DNA from 4 places in the Bradyrhizobium sp. BR 1433 genome. Region 1 is predicted to be linked to each of the others. Evidence: riboswitches for the same ligand, from Rfam matches in the RefSeq annotation. Region 1 holds a riboswitch; each other region holds the start of a gene.
The links. Region 1 has a riboswitch for cobalamin ahead of ACSKB9_RS21990 (TonB-dependent receptor). Riboswitches for the same ligand answer to the same signal wherever they lie in the genome.
Positions count from the first base shown of each region.

Region 2: linked by a shared signal. The riboswitch ahead of ACSKB9_RS20320 (TonB-dependent receptor) and the one ahead of ACSKB9_RS21990 (TonB-dependent receptor) in region 1 are both predicted to bind cobalamin.
Region 3: linked by a shared signal. The riboswitch ahead of ACSKB9_RS16770 (ribonucleoside-diphosphate reductase subunit alpha) and the one ahead of ACSKB9_RS21990 (TonB-dependent receptor) in region 1 are both predicted to bind cobalamin.
Region 4: linked by a shared signal. The riboswitch ahead of ACSKB9_RS39430 (DUF1636 family protein) and the one ahead of ACSKB9_RS21990 (TonB-dependent receptor) in region 1 are both predicted to bind cobalamin.

Region 1 covers NZ_JBPUGG010000001.1:4,512,908-4,517,863, forward strand. The annotation lists gene ACSKB9_RS21980 (ABC transporter ATP-binding protein) at 1-89, opposite strand, end outside; gene ACSKB9_RS21985 (FecCD family ABC transporter permease) at 86-1,129, opposite strand; cobalamin riboswitch at 1,242-1,439, shown strand; partial or broken gene ACSKB9_RS21990 (TonB-dependent receptor) at 1,549-3,832, shown strand; gene ACSKB9_RS21995 (hypothetical protein) at 3,945-4,118, shown strand; gene ACSKB9_RS22000 (ABC transporter substrate-binding protein) at 4,495-4,956, shown strand, end outside.
Region 2 covers NZ_JBPUGG010000001.1:4,160,537-4,165,492, forward strand. The annotation lists gene ACSKB9_RS20310 (tetratricopeptide repeat protein) at 1-5, shown strand, start outside; gene ACSKB9_RS20315 (PepSY domain-containing protein) at 13-1,512, opposite strand; gene ACSKB9_RS20320 (TonB-dependent receptor) at 1,515-3,791, opposite strand; cobalamin riboswitch at 3,897-4,091, opposite strand; gene ACSKB9_RS20325 (CobW family GTP-binding protein) at 4,320-4,956, opposite strand, start outside.
Region 3 covers NZ_JBPUGG010000001.1:3,414,200-3,419,155, forward strand. The annotation lists partial or broken gene ACSKB9_RS16770 (ribonucleoside-diphosphate reductase subunit alpha) at 1-2,685, opposite strand, end outside; cobalamin riboswitch at 2,802-3,023, opposite strand; gene ACSKB9_RS16775 (hypothetical protein) at 3,480-3,749, opposite strand; gene ACSKB9_RS16780 (glycosyl hydrolase) at 3,938-4,735, shown strand.
Region 4 covers NZ_JBPUGG010000001.1:8,221,867-8,226,822, forward strand. The annotation lists gene ACSKB9_RS39420 (cobyric acid synthase) at 1-988, opposite strand, end outside; gene cobO (cob(I)yrinic acid a,c-diamide adenosyltransferase) at 1,000-1,653, opposite strand; cobalamin riboswitch at 1,690-1,901, shown strand; gene ACSKB9_RS39430 (DUF1636 family protein) at 1,996-2,370, shown strand; gene cobW (cobalamin biosynthesis protein CobW) at 2,367-3,401, shown strand; partial or broken gene cobN (cobaltochelatase subunit CobN) at 3,401-4,956, shown strand, end outside.

The DNA of each region.
Region 1 (4,956 bases):
TGGCCCGACGGCAGCGACAGCGAGACATCGTGCAGCACCTTGCGGCTGCCGAGCGAGGCATTGAGAGCGACGGCGGAGAGCAGCGTCATGCCACGCCTCCGCCGAGCGCGCGGCGCTCGCGCATGATCAGATAGAGAAAGAACGGCACGCCGATGATCGAGGTCAGCACGCCGACCTTGATGTCCGAGGTTGAAGGAATGATGCGCACCGCGATGTCGGCGGCGAGCAGCAGCGCCGAGCCGGTGAGGGCACTCGGCACCAAGAGCCGCGCCGGATCGTGACCGATCACGGGACGCATCAGATGCGGCGCAACGAGGCCGATGAAACCGATCGTGCCGGTGACCGCGACCGCGCCGCCTACGCCGAGCGCCACGCCCGTGATCACGAAAAGCCGCAACCGCCCGACGTCGACGCCAAGGCTCTGCGCCGCCTCCTCGCCGAGTGTCAGCGCGCGGAAGGCGCTCGCCTGGCTGAGCAGGATGGCGGCGCCTGCGATGATGAAGGGGAGCGCCAGCGCCACGTGCTGGAAGCTGCGGTCCTCCAACGAGCCGAGCAGCCAGAACGCGATCTCCAGCACCACGAACGGATTGCTCGAGAGATTCATCACCAGCGCGGTTGCCGCCCCCGCAAAGCTCGAGATCGCGAGCCCGGCGAGGATCAGGATCAACAGCCCGGCATTGCGGCCGGCGATCGCAAGCAGCGCGAACACCGAGCCGAAGGCGGCGATGATCGCGACCACCGGCAGCGTGTAGGAGCGCACATCGGCGAGGCCCAGCGCGATCACCAGCACCGCGCCGAACGCGGCCGATTGCGGCGCGCCGAACAGCGACGGCGAGGCCAGCGGATTGCGCAGCAGCCCTTGCAGCGCCGCACCGGACAGCCCGAGAATGCCGCCGATCGCAAATGCCAGGATGGTGCGCGGCAGGCGGATCTCGCGCACGATCACCTGCGCCACATCGCTGCCGCCGCCGAACAGCGCCTCGATCACCGCGAGCGGCGACAGCCGCACCGGCCCGACGCCGAGCGAGAGCACGCACAGCAGGACCACGAGCGCGAGCAGCGCCGCGGTGGCGCCCCACCGGCGCCGCGCCGCGACCTCGGCCGCCAAGGCAAAATCCTGCACGCTCATCGGATCCATGCTCTTACAGCGATCGTCGTGGCAGACAAGCGACACTCGACAAAAACCGTGGCCGCACGGCCATTGCCCGACTTCCGCCGGATTGACTTTGCTACCCGGCCGAACCCTAGATGAACATGACGGTTCTTTCATGAGATGAAAAGGGAATGCGGTACGGGGAAACTTCCCCAACGCCGCGGCTGCCCCCGCAACTGTATGCGGTGAATCCTTCGTCACAGGCCACTGGGAATCTCGGTCCTGGGAAGGCGACGAAGGGTAACGACCCGCGAGCCAGGAGACCTGCCGTCAGCCGTGGTCACACGCGATGCTGCCGGTCGGGGAGTACAGGCATGAGCTTCACCTGATGCCGTGAGCACGATGGTGAGACTGGTTCGCGGTGACGTGCCACTGACGTTGCCGAGGCCTTGCTTATGTTCTCCTTCCCTTTCCATCGGCGGCGCCGCGCGCTTCTGCTCGCGTCGACGATGATCGCGCCGGCGACGATGCTCGCGCCGGCATTCCTTGTCTCCGCAGCGCGGGCGCAGCAGGCACCCGCTCCCGATCAGCTGCCGGCGATCGAAGTCACCAAGCCGGGCGACCAGAACGTCACGCGCGCCAGGCCGGCCGCTGACGAAGCGCCGGCGCCGCGACGCCCGGCGCCGGGCACCTCGCAAGGCAACAATACAGGCAGCGGAGCCGGATCGGGCACGACAGGGACCGGCGTGGCCACCGGAACGGGCGGCACCGGCGGCCGCCAGCTCGCCGGCATTGTCGGCTCCTCCTCGGCCGTGATCACCGCCGACGACATCGCGCATTCGCCGGTGCAGTCGTTGCCCGAGATCCTCGCGCAGGTGCCGGGCGTGCAACTGCAAACGCCCTATGGCGGACCGAACGGCGCCAAGACGTCGGTCGACCTGCGCGGCTTCGGCGCATTCGCGACCGACAATACCCTTTTCCTGCTCAACGGCCGCCGCCTCAACGACGTCGACAAGGCCGGCTTCGACCTCACCACGATTCCGCTCGATTCGATCGAGCGCATCGAGATCACGCGCGGCAACAGCGGCGCAGTGCTCTACGGCGACAACGCGGTGGGCGGCGTCGTCAACATCATCACCAAGACCGGCGTCGGCTGCCCGCCGACAGCGATGCGCGCCGAGGCCGGATTTGGCTCGTTCAACACCCGCATGGCCGCGGTGTCCGCGGCGCTCAATTCCGGACCGTGGTCCACCTCGTTCTACGGCAACGGCATCAAGTCCGACGGCTACCGCGTCAACAATGCGCTCGACCAGCGCAACGCCGTCGGCAACATCAACTACACCACGCTGGATCTCACCGCCTTCCTGACCGTCACGGGCAGCGACCAAAAGCTCGGCCTGCCCGGCGGACGGCTGATCGATCCGTCGATCGGTGTCAACGAGTTGCTCACCGACCGCCGCGGCGCCGCGACGCCTTTCGACTATGCCAACCAGCAGACCGCCAGCGTCACCGCCGGCTTCACCAGGACGCTGATGAACGGCGTCGACCTCATCGTCGACGGTGGCTGGCGGCAGCGCGAGACGCAAAGCGGCTTCTTCGGCACGGTGCCGACCATCAGCTTCGCCTCGACCTACAATGACGCCGCGCTGCAGACCTGGTCGCTCACGCCGCGGCTCAGCGTCAAGAACGTGATGCTGGGCATGCCGTCGACAATCCTGACCGGCATCGACTATTACGATTCGACCTTCCGCGAGGCGCGCGGCGCCTATCAGGGCGTCGACCCGTTCCATATCTACAATATCGAGCAGCAGTCCGTGGCCGGCTATTGGCAACATACGCTGGGCCTGTTGCCGACGACCGACTTCGCCTACGGCGCGCGCGTGCAGAACACCAGCATCTCGGCGCGCGATCGCTACGACCCGAATGCGCCATTCGCATTCGACACCCAGGCGGCACCGCTCGACAGCAACGAGACGCAATACGCGCTGCATGTCGGCATCGAGCATCGCCTGACCGACACTTTCTCGGTGTTCGGCCGCGCGGCACGCGCATTCCGCACGCCCGATGTCGACGAACGCGTCGCGTCGGGTCCGTCATTCGACCCGCTGACCTTCGCCCCGATCCCGCAGACCTTCCAGCTCAAGACCCAGACCTCGCAGGATGTTCGAGGGCGGCTTTCGCGTCAGGACCAACCGCTTCCAGGTCCAGACCAGCGTCTATCTGATGGATCTCGAGAACGAGATCCATTTCAACCCGGTGCTGTTCTTCAACACCAACCTCGACCCCACCCGCCGCTATGGCTCGGAGACCAGTGCCTCGCTCAAGGTCAGCGACAGCGTCACCCTGCGCGGCGGCATGGCGATCACCCGTGCGGTGTTCCGCGAAGGCATCTGGGCCGGCAACGACGTGCCGCTGGTGTCGCGCTACACCGGCAATCTCGGCGTCACCTGGAATATCTGGCAGAACTATCTGGTGTTCGACGCCACGGTGCGGGCCTGGAGTTCGCGCATCATGGACAACGACCAGGCCAACACCCAGAGCCGGATTCCCGGCAACGCCACCGCCGATATCAAGCTGAGCGGGCAAGTTGACCGCTTCTTCTGGTCGCTGAGCGTGAACAACCTGTTCAACGCGCTCTATTACGACTACGCCATCGCGAGCACGTTCACCGAAGGCCGCTTCTCGGCCTATCCGCTGCCCGGCCGCACCTACATGGTAAAGGCCGGCGCGACGTTCTAGAGCATGATCCGGTGGGGCGGGTGTGACCCGCCGCACCGTCTCCGAATATTACAAACGCACCGAAACTGGGGTAGAGTTCCGGCAGCTGATTTGACCCGCGCAGGGGAAACGCATGGCCAAGGCCGGGAAGCAGACCAAGGGCGGCGCCAAGACCAAAGACAAGACCGACGACAAGTCTAAGAAGCCTCCGCCACCCGCAGCGTTGCAGGAAGACGAGTATTATGAGGATGGCGACATCGCCACGCCGAAGCTCGACCGCTACGGCAATGATGACGAGCCGTTGTGAGGCTATGCGATATCCATCCTCACGTCGTCCCGGCAAAGGCCGGGACCCATTGCCACCGGATTGGGTTGTTGAAATAGGCTGCGGCCCCAGCGATACGCAACAATCGCCAGCGATGGTTATGGGTCCCGGGTCGCGCTGCGCTTGCCCGGGACGACGCGGATGGAGCTAGTCAAAGGCTTCGTCCCCGATCTCCCTGATACGCGCACGGTCGCGCAGTAGCGCGCCGCGGGCTCGCAGCTTGCGAGCTACCCAGCCCGGCTCGTCGTCGCCAAGCAGACAATAGGTCGCAGCGGGGTCATGGGCTGCCCCCCTTCCGGATTGGTTGCCGTGCTAGGCTCGGCATGGACGCTGGATCCTTGCTTTGGGGGGCGGTGCCATGAGATTTGCGAAGGCGGTGCTCACGGTCTTCTGCATCATCGCGTCGATGTGCGAACCGTCCAATGCGCAACAGGCCCCCAGGAAAGTAGGAATCCTCGTCAACGGCAGCCCGTCGCCGCTGTTCGATTCCATCAAGAAAAACCTTCTGAGCGACTTCGCCGAGCGCGGCTATCTCGAAGGACGCGACATCGTCATCGAGCCGCGATTTGCCGAGTCGAAGCTCGAGCGCCTTCCCGGTCTCGCCTCGGAACTGGTCGGCGCGAATGTGGATGTCATCCTCGCACTCGGCGGCCCGGCGTCGGTGGCGTCGCAGAAGGCCACGTCGACGATCCCGGTGATCTTCGCGATCGTGACTGATCCGGTCGCGTTGAAGCTTGTCGCCTCGATGGAAAAACCGGGAGGCAATGTCACGGGCCTCACCAACCTGGATCCGCAGCAGGCCAGCGACCAGTTCAAGCTT
Region 2 (4,956 bases), 350 kb from region 1:
AGTAATCGCGCCTTACGGGGGTGTGCGCACGAGGCCCGCCGACACGCCCCTGCCTCGTACCTTCCGCCGCCGCAACCGGCGCCAGCCGATCACGATCCCGCTGATCGAGATAATCGTACCAGCCGCCGATAGCAGCCACACCACGACGTCGCGCGCCGGCGAGATGCGCAGCAGCAGCGGGAAGTCGACGCTGTGCAGCGCGTTGAACAGCCAGCGGTAGAACCGGCGGCTGTCGTCGTTGCGGTCGAGGATCTCGCCGGTGACGGGGGAGATGTGCAGCCAGGTGTGGGCGGGATCGTCGAAGCCGATCCGCAATACGGGAAGCTCGCGCGTCTGGTGCAGCGTGTACCAGTAGGCGTCGGGTTCATCGAGCTGCCGCGCTGATGTCATCGCAGCGCCGGGCATTGCGTGTCGGGCGGCAGCGATGATCTCGTCGCGCGAGAGGGTCATCCGCGCACCGGTCACAGGATCGGCGATGCTGCGGCCTCCGTTACCGTCGTCGAGCAACATCAACCGGTGTCCGCCGATCCAGACGAAGCGGGCCTCCACCGCCGGCATCGATGGCGACGACTGGAAGCCGGCGACGATGTCGGCCGTGTCATGGCCGCTATAGCCGATCGCGATCTCGCGGGTGACGCCGCGGCCGGAGAACGCGCCGCCGGGATTGAGCGACAGCCAGCCGCTGAACATCCAGGTGAGAACGAAGATGCCGCCGATCAGGCCGGCGATGTGATGCCAGGCCATCCAGCCGCGATAGGGCGAGACGGCGCCATCAGCATAGCGGCGCATCAGCCGCAGGCGGAGGACGCCGATCCAGAAGCCGGTGATCGCGACGACAAGACAGACACCTGATATCCACAGCACCACATCCCGCCACAGCGGGCCGTCCTTGCGCAACACGGTCGGATAGATCCAGTGCGGGATCGAGCCGAGCCAATTCCATATGCGCTCGCAACGCGTGGTGTCGAGCGCGATCTCGCCGCTGCGCGATGAGACGTAGAGCTCGGTGCCATCAGCGTCACCGAGGCCGATCAGATGGAGCGGCCGCAACGGATCGAAGCGCGCCGTGACCGACCATTGGTCGCGCGTGATCGTTTCGATCAAGCGAGGCTGCACGGCATGCGGATGATGAGCGGCAATGGCCAGCGCCTGGTCCGGCGTGATCCGGTCGATCACGCTGCCGTCGGTCGCCGAAATGGTGATCGCCCCTTCCTTCCAGCCGGTCACCCGATAGACGGGCGTGTCATCCATCATCGAAAGCCGCAGATCACGCGGATAACGCTCCACGCCCGCGATCGCCATCGCGCGATCGGGTGTGACCCGCACCTTGCTCCAGGGAATGACAGGAAGCGCGGCGAGGCGCTCGCTGTCGGTAAGGCGCGGAAAGGCCACGTACATCATGACAAGGCCGGAGATGAACCACATCGCGAACAGGAGACACGTCGCAATGCCGATCCAGCGATGGACGATATAGAGCCACCGCCGCCCGCGCCGGATCAGAGCGTTGCGCATGGTCAGAACTTCACGTTGACGGACAATTCGGCGGTACGCGGCATGCCTAGCAGCCACTGCCCGGTGCCGTTCGAGGTCACCGCGTAAGCCTTGTCGAACAGGTTGTAGACGCGGAACGCGACCGTGGTGCGGTCATCCGGCTTCCACCTGACGCCGCCATTGACCACATTGTAGCCCGGACGCAGCTGGGTGTTGGCAAGATCGGAGTACATCGCACCGACGATCTGCACGCCGCCATAGACCGACCAGTTGGGCGCGAAATCGCAGGTCAGCCAGACATTCGAGACCTGCTGCGGCACGTTGACCGGGACATTGCCGTTGAAGCTGACGATCTTGCCGCCGACCACCTGGCTGTTGTTGTCGTATCTGGCGCGCAGCAGTGCAAGATTGGCGTCGACGCGCCAGCCGTCGCTCAGCGCGAGCCCGATCGATCCTTCGACCCCGCGCGATGATTGCTGGCCGATCTGCAATGCCAGGCCGCCGGTGGGATTGCCGGGATCGGGAATCGTCAGCCCGGTCTTGACGATCTCGTAAGCGGCCAGCGTCCACTCGCCGCGGCCGCCCCAGAACGACTGCTTGACCCCGATCTCGGTCTGCTTGCCGGTCGCGAGCTGGAACGTCTTCTGCGAAGTCGACAGCGAGATCAGATTGCTGACTGGATCGACGCCGACCGCGTACTGGCCATAGAACGCGAGGTTCTTGATCGGCTCGTACACCAGCCCGGCGCGCCAGCTGGTGCCCGACAGCGTGGTTTCAAAGCTGTTTGCCGGCGTCTTGTAGTCGGTGCGATCGACCTCGGGGCGGTCATACCTGACCCCGGTCACGAGTGACAACTGATCGGTCAGCGAGAGCCGATCCTCGGCGAACAGCGCGTATTGATTGACGATCGCGTTGAAGCCCGGCGTGGTCGCCGTCGTCGTGGCGAAGAACGATCCGGGATCGAACACATAAGGATTGACCGACGACGCGCCGCCATAGGGCGAGTTGTTGGTATGGGTGAAGTCGATCCGGTTGACGTCGAACCCGGCGACGACCTGGTTCGCAAGGCCGAACACGTGACCGCTGAAGGTCGCATCCATCCGGTTGCCGAGTTGCTTCTGGTCGTGAAAGATCTCGATATAGCTCGTGCGATCGATCAGCTGGCTCTTCGGATTCCAGGTGTAGTTTTCGATGTCGCGCCAGTGCCGCTCGCTGGTCAGGTAATACAGCGTGTTGTTGACCTTGATGCCGTCGGCGACATCCCACTCGGTCTTGAACCGGGTCCAGCTGTCCTGATATCGGATCGCACTGTCCAATGCGTTGTAGTTCTTGAAGCGCAGCGCATCGTGGATCGCGCCGTTGATCAGCGGCGTGCCGAAATAGCGCGACGGGCTGCGATCGCCGTAATCTTCCGAGAGCGTGAAGGCGAGATTGTCCGACGCCTGCACCCGCACGGCAGCGGAGACCACCGCGTTCGAGGTCTTGTCGCGATCGACCCAGCCGTCCGACATGTTGCCGGTGGCGTTGATGCGGTACGACACATTGGGATTGATCGGACCGGTGCTGTCCACCGAGAGCCGCCGCGTCATGTTGCTGTCGAGCGAAACCTCGGCCTCGTTATAGGGCGTGCTCTGCGGCTTCTTCGGAATCACGTTGATGACGCCGCCGATCGCGCCTTCGCCGTACAGCACCGAGGCCGGGCCGCGCAGCACTTCGATGCGTTGCGTCGACCAGGTGTCGTAGGGGAACGTCAGCGTGCCGGAGCCGATATAGAAGCGCGTGCCGTCATACAGCGTCATCACCGAGTTGCTGCCGGCAAAGCCGCGGGTGCTGAACGACAGGCCGCCATTGCCGGGTGCCGGCGTTGCGATGAAGCCAGCCGCGTCCTGGGTGACGGCATCGAGCACATTATGCTGGCCGCGTTCAGCGATGGTCTGCGCCGTGATGATCTCGACGCTGGCCGGCGTCTGCAGCGGCGTCAGATTGAGACGACTGCCGGTGCCGCCCTGCGTGGTGGCATTGAGCGTCGGCGATGCCGATCCCCGTACGCCCGACGCTGCGACGCGCGGCGTGTTGCCGGTTGTTGCGATCGTCGCGGGCCTCGGCCGCGCCGCGGCGGCCACGGCACGGCTTCGCGCCGCGGGCTTCGGCCTTGCCACAGCGGAAGGCGCGACCTCAATCGGATCGAGCCTGGTTGGTGGCGGCGTTTGTGCCGAGCCTTCGGCCGGCAACAGCAGCGATGACAGGGAGCAGAGAAGACCGAGGCGCCATTTGCGCGCAACGGGAGAGGACGGAGACATGAAAGGACTCGCGGTAACGTGGCACGTCACCGCGAACGCGGATGGCGCATTGCCGAAAAGGCAGTGCTCCGATCCCACCAGGACGCCCCCGCCCGATGTGCTCGCGTGTGACCACGACTGACGGCAGGTCTCCTGGCTCACGGGTCATCGCCTGTCGACGCCTTCCCGGGCCGATGGCCCAGTGGCAAATTGACGAAAGGCTCGCCGTTTACAGTTGCGGGGACAGCTGCGGCATTGGGGTTACCCTCGCACCGCATTCCCTTTTGATCCCCGAAGGGAACCGTCGGCAAAAACGATAGGTGGTGCCGGCAAGGCTGTCAATTCGATGCGATTGTCGCACACATGCTTTGCGAGATGCTGCTGCGGCGATGACACAGCGACGTCGAGGGCTGACGCCCAAAGGCAACCCGTCATCCTGAGGAGCGCGGCACGCGCGTCTCGAAGGATGCACGGCCCGGCTGGCGGCCAATTCATCCTTCGAGACGCCGCTTCGCGGCTCCTCAGGATGACGGGAAACGTAGGTTCGCGTCACTGAGCCTCGACGCATCCCTGCATCACCTCATCAATCTCCGCGCGCGACAGCGCACCCATCTCGGCGATGAACACGATGCGCGTGCGCGGCACGCCGGGCGACGGGACGCCGCCCGCAGCCAAGGTCGCGCGGCCGCCGGCGAGTTGAAGCACGGTCAGCCGCCCGGGCTGCTCCACCGTCTCGAACAATCCCTTCGCCCGCGCCAGCTTCGGCGCCAGTCTGCCGATCGCCTGCTGCAAGCGCGGCAGCACGACGGGCCGCTCCGAGGTCCAGCTCAGCGTGTCGAAGCGATCGGACGACGGCCGTCGCGGCGCGGTCTCGCGCGGCGCCGACACATGATCGAGGTCCGCTGGGAACAGCAGCGCGGCCGGCACCTCGCCATGCAAGGCATCAACCACCACGGCCGCCGGACGCGCCGCGCGCACGGCGTCGCGGATCGCGGCGCAGGTGGCGGCGTCAGTCAGATCGACCTTGCTCAGCGCCACCACGTCCGCCGCCCGGAGCTGCGAGCGCAGCAGCGCATCGTTCAGCTTCGCCGCAGGCTGCGTCGCGTCGACCACGCACAGCACGGTCTCCAGCGGCGCCTCCTTCCAGATCACGGGATCCATCAGGTTGCGCACGATGTCGGCGGGA
Region 3 (4,956 bases), 1.1 Mb from region 1:
GCTTGACGGTAGAGCGCGTCGAGCTTCTTGCCGGAGGGATTGGCGATATAGAGATTGAGAGACTGCGCCTGGTCGATCCATTTCTGCCGCCTCGCCGCGGCCTCCACCAGCCAGCGCGAATCGATCTCGAAGGCGGTCGCATAAAGCGCCTTGAGATCGTCGGGGATGCGGTCGATCGCACCGACGCTGCCGTCAAAATATTTGAGGTCGTTGACCATCACCTCGTCCCACAGCCCGCGCGCCTTGAGGTCGCGCACCAGATGGTCGTTCACCACCGTGAAATCGCCGGACATGTTGGATTTGACATAAAGGTTCTGGTAGGCCGGCTCGATCGACTGCACGACGCCGCAGATGTTGGAGATCGTCGCCGTCGGCGCGATCGCCATCACATTCGAGTTGCGCATGCCGACCGAGGTGACGCGGCCGCGCAGGGCTGCCCAGTCAAGCGTGCTCGTACGGTCCATCGTGACCCCGCCGCGGGCATCGGCAACATAGTCGATCGAATCGATCGGCAGGACGCCCTGGCTCCACAGAGAGCCCTCGAACGACGGATAGCGCCCGCGCTCGGCGGCGAGATCGCAAGACGCCGAAATCGCATGATACGAGATCGCCTCCATGCTCGTGTCGGCGATGGCGACGGCGGCATCAGACGCTACCGCGACGCGCAGCATATGTAGCGCGTCCTGGAACCCCATCAGGCCGAGCCCGACCGGGCGATGCCGCAGATTGGAGCAGCGCGCTTCGGGGATGGTGTAGAAGTTGATGTCGATAACGTTGTCGAGCATCCGCATCGCCGTCGTCACCGTCTTTTTCAGCCTGACATCGTCGAGCCGACCGTCCTGGACGTGGTTGGCGAGGTTGATCGAACCGAGATTGCACACGGCGGTCTCGTCGTCGGACGTGTTTAGCGTGATCTCGGTGCAGAGATTCGAGGAGTGGATCACGCCGACATGGCGCTGCGGCGAGCGCAAATTGCACGGATCCTTGAAGGTGATCCAGGGATGGCCGGTCTCGAACAGCATGGTCAGCATCTTGCGCCAGAGGTCGACGGCGCGGATCTGCTTGAACAGGCGCATTTCGCCGCCCGCGGCCTTGGCCTCGTAATAGGCGTAACGCTCGGCAAATGGCTTACCATAGAGATGGTGCAGATCCTGCGTCTCGTCCGGCGAGAACAGCGTCCATTCGCCGTCAGCCTCGAACGCGCTGCATGAACAGATCGGGCACCCAGTTGGCGGTATTCATGTCATGGGTGCGGCGGCGGTCGTCGCCGGTATTCTTGCGCAAATCGAGGAATTCCTCGATGTCGACGTGCCAGGTCTCAAGATAGGCGCAGACCGCGCCTTTGCGTTTGCCACCCTGGTTGACGGCGATCGCGGTGTCATTGGCTACTTTCAGGAACGGAACCACGCCCTGGCTTTCGCCGTTGGTGCCCTTGATATGGGCGCCGAGCCCGCGGACGCGGGTCCAGTCATTGCCGAGCCCGCCGGAATATTTGGCAAGCAGCGCGTTGTCCTTGATCGACTTGAAGATGCCGTCGAGGTCATCGGCCACGGTGGTCAGGAAACACGACGAGAGCTGCGGCCGCAGCGTGCCGGAGTTGAACAGCGTCGGCGTCGAGGCCATGAAGTCGAACGACGACAGCAAATCGTAGAACTCGATCGCGCGGGCCTCGCGGTCGATCTCGCGCAGCGCGAGCCCCATGGCGACGCGCATGAAGAAGGCCTGCGGCAGCTCGATGCGGTTGCCGCGGACATGCAGGAAATAGCGGTCGTACAGCGTCTGCAGGCCTAGGAACTGGAAGGACAGATCGCGTTCCGGTTTCAGCGCCGCGGCAAGACGCGCGAGGTCAAAACGGCCGAGCTCGGCGTCAAGCAGTTCGGACGTGATGCCGGTCTTGATATAGGCCGGGAAGTACTCTGCATAGCGCGTGGCCATGTCGGCCTGCGACGCGCTGGTCGGCGCATCGAGCACATTGGTCAGCACCTCGGTGCGCAGCTTGTCGAGCAACAGGCGGGCACTGACGTAGCTGTAGTTCGGCTCCTGTTCCACGAGGGTGCGGGCTGCCATCACCGAGGCGAGCGCCAGCTCGTCCTGGCCGATGCCGTCATAGATGTTGCGCTCCGTCTCGGCGATGACGGGCGCAGCGTCGACGCCGTCAAGGCCGGCACAGGCCTCGTTGATGATCAGCGCCAGCCGCGCGTGGTCGAGCGGCACCTTGGTGCCGCCGCGTAGCGTGACCTGAATCGCTGGTCCCGCCGGGGGCTTTGCCGTCTTCGCCGCCCCCTGCTCGTCGCGCTGCCTCGTGCGCTCCTCTCGGTACAGCACATAGGCGCGCGCAACCTTGTGGTGCTCGCTGCGCATCAGCGCCAGCTCGACCTGATCCTGCACGTCTTCGATGTGGAAGGTGCGGCCCTCGCTCATCCGCCGCGACAGCGCGGTGACGACCTCAGCAGTGAGTTGCTCTACGATCTCATGCACCCGGCGCGAGGCGGCCGCGGCATGTCCCTCGACCGCCAGAAACGCCTTGGTCATCGCCACCGAAATCTTGCTGGCGTCGAATTTCGACACCGTGCCGTTACGGCGGATCACCTGCATCGGAGGCGACGCTTCCGGCGCGGCGAGCGGTTCTGGACGCAACTGGATGAGTGGCGCTGGCTTTGTTTCGCGATCGAGAGAGAGTGACATCGTGCAGACCCCGTGATGCTTGTTGGGGCCGGATGTCGAGAGGACGCTGCGTCATTCCGGCGGACAAGCGTCGCCGGCATGGCTGTGCAAGCGACCGCCGGGACACCCCGCCCGTGGACGTGTTTGGTGTCGCGGCAGGTCTCCTGGCTCGCAGGTCGCCGTTGCTCCCTTGTCTTCCCAATGCCTCGCGGCATCAGTGACTTAACAGGGCGAGAGCAACTCACTGCTTACAGTTGCGGGGGCAGCGCCGGATTTTACGGATCGATCCGTACTTCACCGGCTTCCCTCTTAGCCACCAAATCTTGCGATACGATGGACCGTCGACAGCTATATCTGGTGCGATTTGGAAGGGAATGTCAACGACCGCAAGATGGCCTTTCCAAAATTTCTGCAAGCTTATCCCAAGGCCCGTGAGCGACTGGCGGGAAGCTTTAAGGCGCTCGCCTTCTCGTCCAGCCCAAACCTCGACCGGGTGATGCGGACGCTTTGCCTCGAACTTGCGTATCGGGCACGGGTAGCCAGCTCTTTCGAGCAATGGTGGTCTTTGATTACGAAAGGCGCCCTTACCGATCGTATGCGGGTCTAGTGCGGTCGCCCGACGTTGTTCGGCCTTGGCATCAACAGCGCGATCAATCCCCTTCCAGAATCGTACATCGCTTTCATAGCGGTGCTCTCGTCTGTCATGCTGACAGGGGATGAATTCGGTCGAGGTCATCTACTTCTCCGATGGCATCGCACACCTGGAAAAGTCACAACCCGCTGAAACCACCCAACTTTAGTTTCCGGTCGGCGTCCTACATAAGGCGTTTTTCGGCCGACTTGGCGTGGCGGAAACTGCGCCCGATTGGAGTTCCACTATGTCCCAGAGCGCGCCCTGGGGGCTGAACATTGTTGAGATCGAGATCGGCATTCTCGCCCGCCAATGCCTCGATAGACGCATCGACAGTTTCCCACACCTCGTCAAAACGTTGCAATGTCAACCACGCCTGCGTCAATTGGATGCTCACAACCGAAAAGGCTCGCGCAAAATGGCGTGCGCCGTCCAAGCCCTTCAGCCAGATCAAGTCAATTTCAACGACCCAAAACCTCAGTGTCGAGGCCTTAGTCAGCTTCTCGAAAGCTGACCTTCCTAGCATCGGACTTGGTCTGTAGATGCCCTTGCCGCCCACGCCTGAGCTTGGTCACGAACCTAGGGTAGGCGCTAGGCCGATCGGAACGATGCCTTGTCGCTTATGAGAGCAAGGAGAGCCCTATGGATTCCAATCGGATAAACGGTGCCCTCTCGCGCGGGTCCCAAACTTGGGACGTCAGCACACGGGAGAATTATGAATTATTTAGCCAGACTGTGAATCAAGTCAGGTCATCGTCCGCCGCGCCTGTATCGGCAAAGACTCCGATTTGGAGTTCGAGTGCTCCGTACGGGAACTTCTCACGCAATGGATACTCCTGGAACAACGACATATGGGGCGCTGGCGCTGGGCCTCAGACGATTTCGGTGTATGAAGCCAACCGGTGGGGCGTGTGGTCGAACCAGCCTAATTCGAAAGGCATCAAGAGCTATCCGCACGAGTCATTCAATATCGGCAAACCGCTCAGTTCAATCAACACTCTAAGCTCGAGCTTCAACCAGGTTGTTCCTGCTGGTGGCGCTTGGGACGTCGCCTACGATATCTGGGACAGCTCAAAACAGCAGGAGATTATGCTCTGGACAAACTACACCGGAAACCCAGACGGCAGCGGCAACGTAAAGCCGATTTCATATCACTATGACTCTTCCGGGGCGGCGATCCCGGCTTATCGCAATATCCATGCAGGCGGGGCGACTTGGAACGTGTTTGAAGGCTTCAATGGTCACAAAGTCATCTCACTCCTGTGCACTTCGAAGACCAACAGCGGGACAGTGGACATCAAGAGTATCCTGCAGTGGATCAAGTCGACGGGCTATTTCGGCGACATAAACGTCGGTAGCGTGCAATACGGCGTCGAGATCACCTCCTCTCCCGGGGGGATGAATTTCAATTTCAACAACTGGACCGTGACCTCGAAGTGAATATCTGCCTCCTGGGACGTGAGATCTGAAGGGCACCAGCCGCAAACGGCTCGAACGCCATTTCGTGGAACATAAGCCTGCGCGGATGCTCTGCCTCATGGTCGACAGCGTCTCCGAGCACTTCGACCCGAATTTCTAGTTCCGCTCGGAATAAGCTGCTCCGGCTGTCACACTGAAGAGCGAGAGGGCCGCCGGCGCCGGTAGCCACTCCATCACGGCCT
Region 4 (4,956 bases), 3.7 Mb from region 1:
GGCCGAGGACATGGCCGCCGCGGCGATGATGCGCGAGGAGATCGATGTCCCAGCCCTGCGCGCGCAGGAAGGCGAGATCGCCGCGGGTCGATTTCGAGCCGGGCATGATGACGAGCTTCGCATCACCCGGGATGGCTTCGCCTGGACGCACCATCACGAGATCGACGCCGGGCTCGAGCTTCAGCGGATCGAGGTCGTCGAAATTCGCGATCCGCGACAGCGCAAGGAACGCGATCTTGCACTGGCCGGGCTTGCGCGCCTCGCCGAGCCCGAGCGCATCTTCGGCCGGAAGTTCGCCGGCGCGGACGAACCAGGGCAGCACGCCAAAGCCGCGCCAGGCGGTGCGCTCTTCGATCAAGCGGTAGCCGTCCTCGAACAACGTCGGATCGCCGCGGAACTTGTTGATGACAAAGCCCTGGATCATCGCCGCATCATCAGGGTCGATCACCGTCTTGATGCCGACCAGCTGCGCGATCACGCCGCCGCGGTCGATGTCGCCGACCAGCACCACGGGCACGTCGGCTTTGCGCGCAAAACCCATATTGGCGATATCGGACTTGCGTAAGTTGACCTCGGCGGGGCTGCCGGCGCCCTCGACCAGCACCAGATCGGCGCGCTGCTTCAGGCGCGCAAAACTCTCCAGCACCGCGCCCATCAATGATGGTTTCATGCCGGCATATTCGCGCGCGCGTGCGGTCGCGATCCGGTTGCCGTGCACGATGATCTGGGCGCCGACATCGGTCTCGGGCTTGAGCAGCACCGGGTTCATGTCGGTGTGCGGCTCGACGCCGGCGGCGAGCGCCTGCAACGCCTGAGCGCGGCCGATCTCGCCGCCGTCGACGGTCACCGCCGCGTTGTTCGACATGTTCTGCGGCTTGAACGGTAGTACGCGCAGGCCGCGTCGTCGGGCGGCACGCGCAAGGCCGGCGACGATGAGCGATTTGCCCACGTCCGAGCCGGCTCCCTGGATCATCAATGCGCGCGCCATGGTGATGTCTGTCAGAACTCGACGCCCGGCTGGGCCTTGATGCCGGAGCGGAACGGATGCTTCACCAGCGTCATCTCGGTGACGAGGTCGGCAATCTCGATCAGCTCCTCCTTGGCATTGCGCCCGGTGAGCACGACATGGGTCATCGGCGGCTTCGACGTGGTCAGGAAGTCGACGACATCTGATATCGCGAGGTAATCGTAGCGTAGCGCGATGTTGATCTCGTCGAGCACGACCATGCGCAGGCTTGGGTCTGCGATCAGCTGCCTGGCCTTTTCCCAGCCGGCTTGCGCTGCCGCGATGTCGCGGGCGCGATCCTGCGTCTCCCAGGTAAAGCCTTCGCCCATGGCGTGAAATTGACAGAGATCGCCGAAATGCCCGGTGAGCAGGCGGCGCTCGCCGGTATCCCAGGCGCCCTTGATGAACTGCACCACGGCGCAGGGAAAGCCGTGAGCCACACAGCGCACGATCATGCCGAACGCGGAGGACGATTTTCCTTTGCCGGCGCCGGTATGAACGATGATCAGGCCCTTTTCACCGCTCTTGGTCGCCATGATGCGGTCGCGGGCGGCCTTCTTTTTCGCCATCTTGTCCGCGTGGCGCGCATCCGGCGAAAGATCGGTGCCGACGGCGCCGTCTTCAGCGTCCTTTCCATCAGAAGTCATCACATTCCTTCGGCTTGACAAGTGCGAGGCTTGGACGAATGGTGGTCCTGCGTTGGTTCCTGTCCTACGACAGGCGAAGAGGGAATGCGATAGGGCTCCGCTAAATCGGGCCCGAAGCGCAGCCGCCCCCGCGACCGTCACCGGAGAGATGCCCAAGCCACTGATTCCATACGGAGTCGGGAAGGTGGGCATCGAAGGGTAAAACCTGCTCCGCAAGCCGGGAGACCTGCCAACGCAGCATGTTGTGAAACCGGCGGACGGGGTGTTCCGCGACGGGGAACGAACCTGTCCAAAATCGGTTCGTGTGCCTCATCGCTTCCCGCTGTCAATCCAGGAAGGGCGATGAGCGTTACACTTCATGTCTGCATCACCTGCCGCGCCGGCCAGACGCCGGCGGAAGGTGAGCTCGCGCCCGGTGCACGCCTGCATGCCGCGCTTGTCGAGGCGGGCGTGCCCGATGACGTCGATCTGGTTCCCGTCGCATGCCTGTCGGCCTGCAGCCAGGGTTGCTCGGTCGCGCTCAGCGCGCCGGGGCGGTGGTCCTATGTCTACGGCCGGCTGTCCGAAGCCAATGCCGCGGATGTGATCGCCGGTGCCTCCGCATATGCGGCGGCGCCCGACGGCATCGTGCCGTGGCGCAGCCGTCCGGAAATCTTCCGCAAGCAATCGCTCGCCCGCATTCCACCTCTTCCCGTCGTGCCGGAGGCCGCAGAATGACCACGCTCGCCAAAATTCCGGTCACCGTCGTGACCGGCTTTCTCGGCTCCGGCAAGACGACGTTGATCCAGCATCTGATCCGCAATGCCAACGGCAAGAAGCTCGCGGTGCTGGTCAACGAATTCGGCAGCGAAGGCGTCGACGGCGACATCCTGAAGTCGTGCGCCGACGCCAATTGTCCGGCCGAGAACATCGTCGAACTCGCCAATGGCTGCATCTGCTGCACCGTCGCCGATGATTTCATCCCGGCGATGGAGCAGTTGCTGGCGCGGAACGTGAAGCCCGATCACATCGTGATCGAAACTTCCGGGCTCGCCCTGCCGAAGCCGCTGCTGAAAGCGTTCGACTGGCCGGAGATCCGTTCGCGGATCACGGTCGACGGCGTGATCGCGCTCGCCGACGCCGAGGCCGTCGCCGCCGGCCGTTTTGCGCCTGATCCGGCCGCGGTGGATGCGCAGCGTGCGGCGGACGGCAATCTCGACCACGAGACGCCGCTGTCGGAAGTGTTCGAGGACCAGATCGCCTGTGCCGATATCGTGCTGCTGACCAAGGCGGATCTCGCCGGGGCGGAGGGGATCAAGGCAGCGAAAGCGGTGATCGCGGCCGAGATGCCGCGCGAGGTGCCGATGTTGCCTGTCGTCGACGGCACGATCGACGCGCGCGTGATCCTCGGGCTCGGGGCGGCGGCGGAAAGCGATCTCGCGGCGCGGCCGTCGCATCACGATGGCGAGGAGGAACACGAGCACGACGATTTCAATTCCGTCGTGATCGATCTTCCGGAAGTTTCGGATGTCGACGCGCTGGTCGCCTCGATCAAGGGGCTGGCGCGCGAGCAGAACGTGCTGCGCGCCAAGGGCTACATCGCGGTCGAAGGCAAGGCGATGCGGCTGCTGGTGCAATCGGTCGGCGAGCGGGTGCGGCATCAGTTCGACATGCCCTGGGGCGCCCGGGCGCGGCAGTCGAAGCTCGTCGTGATCGGCGAACATGCCGATATCGATGAAGCCGCGATCAGGGCACGGCTTGGTGTCTGATGCACGTCGTCTTCCGCGAGAGCCGCGGCCTTGAAGAGACCGCGACGCCAAGGGACCTCGGCCAGGATCCGGCCGATCTCGTGGTGTTGTCGTTTTCCGACAGCGATCTTGCTGCCTTCGCGGCCGGCTGGCGGCGCGGCCGCGCCGCATTGCCGTCGCTGCGGCTCGCCAATCTCGCGGAGCTGCGCCATCCGCTGTCGGTCGATACCTACATCGAACGGACGCTCTCGCACGCGCGCGGCATTCTGGTGCGGCTGATCGGCGGCGAGCCCTATTGGTCATACGGGCTGGCCGCGGTGCATCGGCTGGCGAAGGAGCGTGGCATCGCCCTAGTCGTGCTGCCGGCCGATGGCCGCGACGATCAGCGGCTCGACGAATTCTCGACCTTGCCGATCTCGACGCTGCGCCGCCTCAAGGTGCTGTGCGACAAAGGCGGTCCTGTTGCCGCGCAGGCCGTGATCGCGCAGCTGGCGCTGGCGTCCGGACTCTATGCCGGGCCGGTGGTCGGCGAGATCGATCTTCCCGAGATCGGCGTCTACGATTCCCGGCGCGGTGCCATCACGGCGTTGCCGGCACCGGACGGCCGGCCGCGCGTGCTGGTGACGTTTTATCGTTCCTGACCTCGCGGCCGGCGACACGGCGCCGGTCGATGCATTGATCGATGCATTGCGTGAGCGGGGCTTTGATGCTCATGGCGTGTTCGTCACCTCGCTGAAGGCGGCGGGCGTGGCCGACTGGCTGCGCGCCCAGTTCGCGCAATGCGCTCCAGCGGCCATCGTCAATGCGACCGCGTTTTCCGCGGCCGGTGACGACGGCACGACGCCGTTCGACGCTGCATCATGCCCGGTGTTCCAGGTCGCGCTGTCGACCGCGCGGCGCGAGGATTGGGCCTTGTCGCTCCGCGGGCTCTCGCCCGGCGATCTCGCGATGCATGTGGTGCTGCCGGAGGTCGACGGCCGCCTGTTCACAGGGGTCGTGAGCTTCAAATCGCCCGGTGAGCGCGATCCCGAGCTGCAATTCGCGCATCTTGCGCATCGACCGGATGCCGAGCGCGTCGCTGCAATTGCCGCACGCGTGGCCGCCTGGCATCGGCTTGCCAGCAAGCCGGCACAGGAGAAGTGGCTTGCGCTGGTGCTCTCGAACTATCCCGGCCGGCCGCATCAGATCGCGCATGCCGTCGGACTCGATGCGCTGGCGTCGGTCGGGGCGATGCTGGCTGATCTCGCGGGCGCGGGATTTGACCTTGAGCCGGTGGAGTCGCTGGGCGACATTCTTTTGCGCAGAAATTTGACGTGGAACGTCGCCGACTATCGTGCGGCGCTTTCCGGCCTTCCCGAGCTGCTGCAGGGCGATCTCAGCCGCGCATGGGGCGCGCCGGAAGATGATCCCGATTGCCGTGACGGCGCATTTCATTTCGCGGCGATCTGCTGCGGCAAATCGGTCATCGCCGTTCAGCCGGAGCGCGGTGAGGTGGGACAGCGCGACGCCGACTATCACGATCTGGCGCGCACGCCGCGCCATGCCTATGTCGCGTTCTATCTGTGGCTCAGGCGGC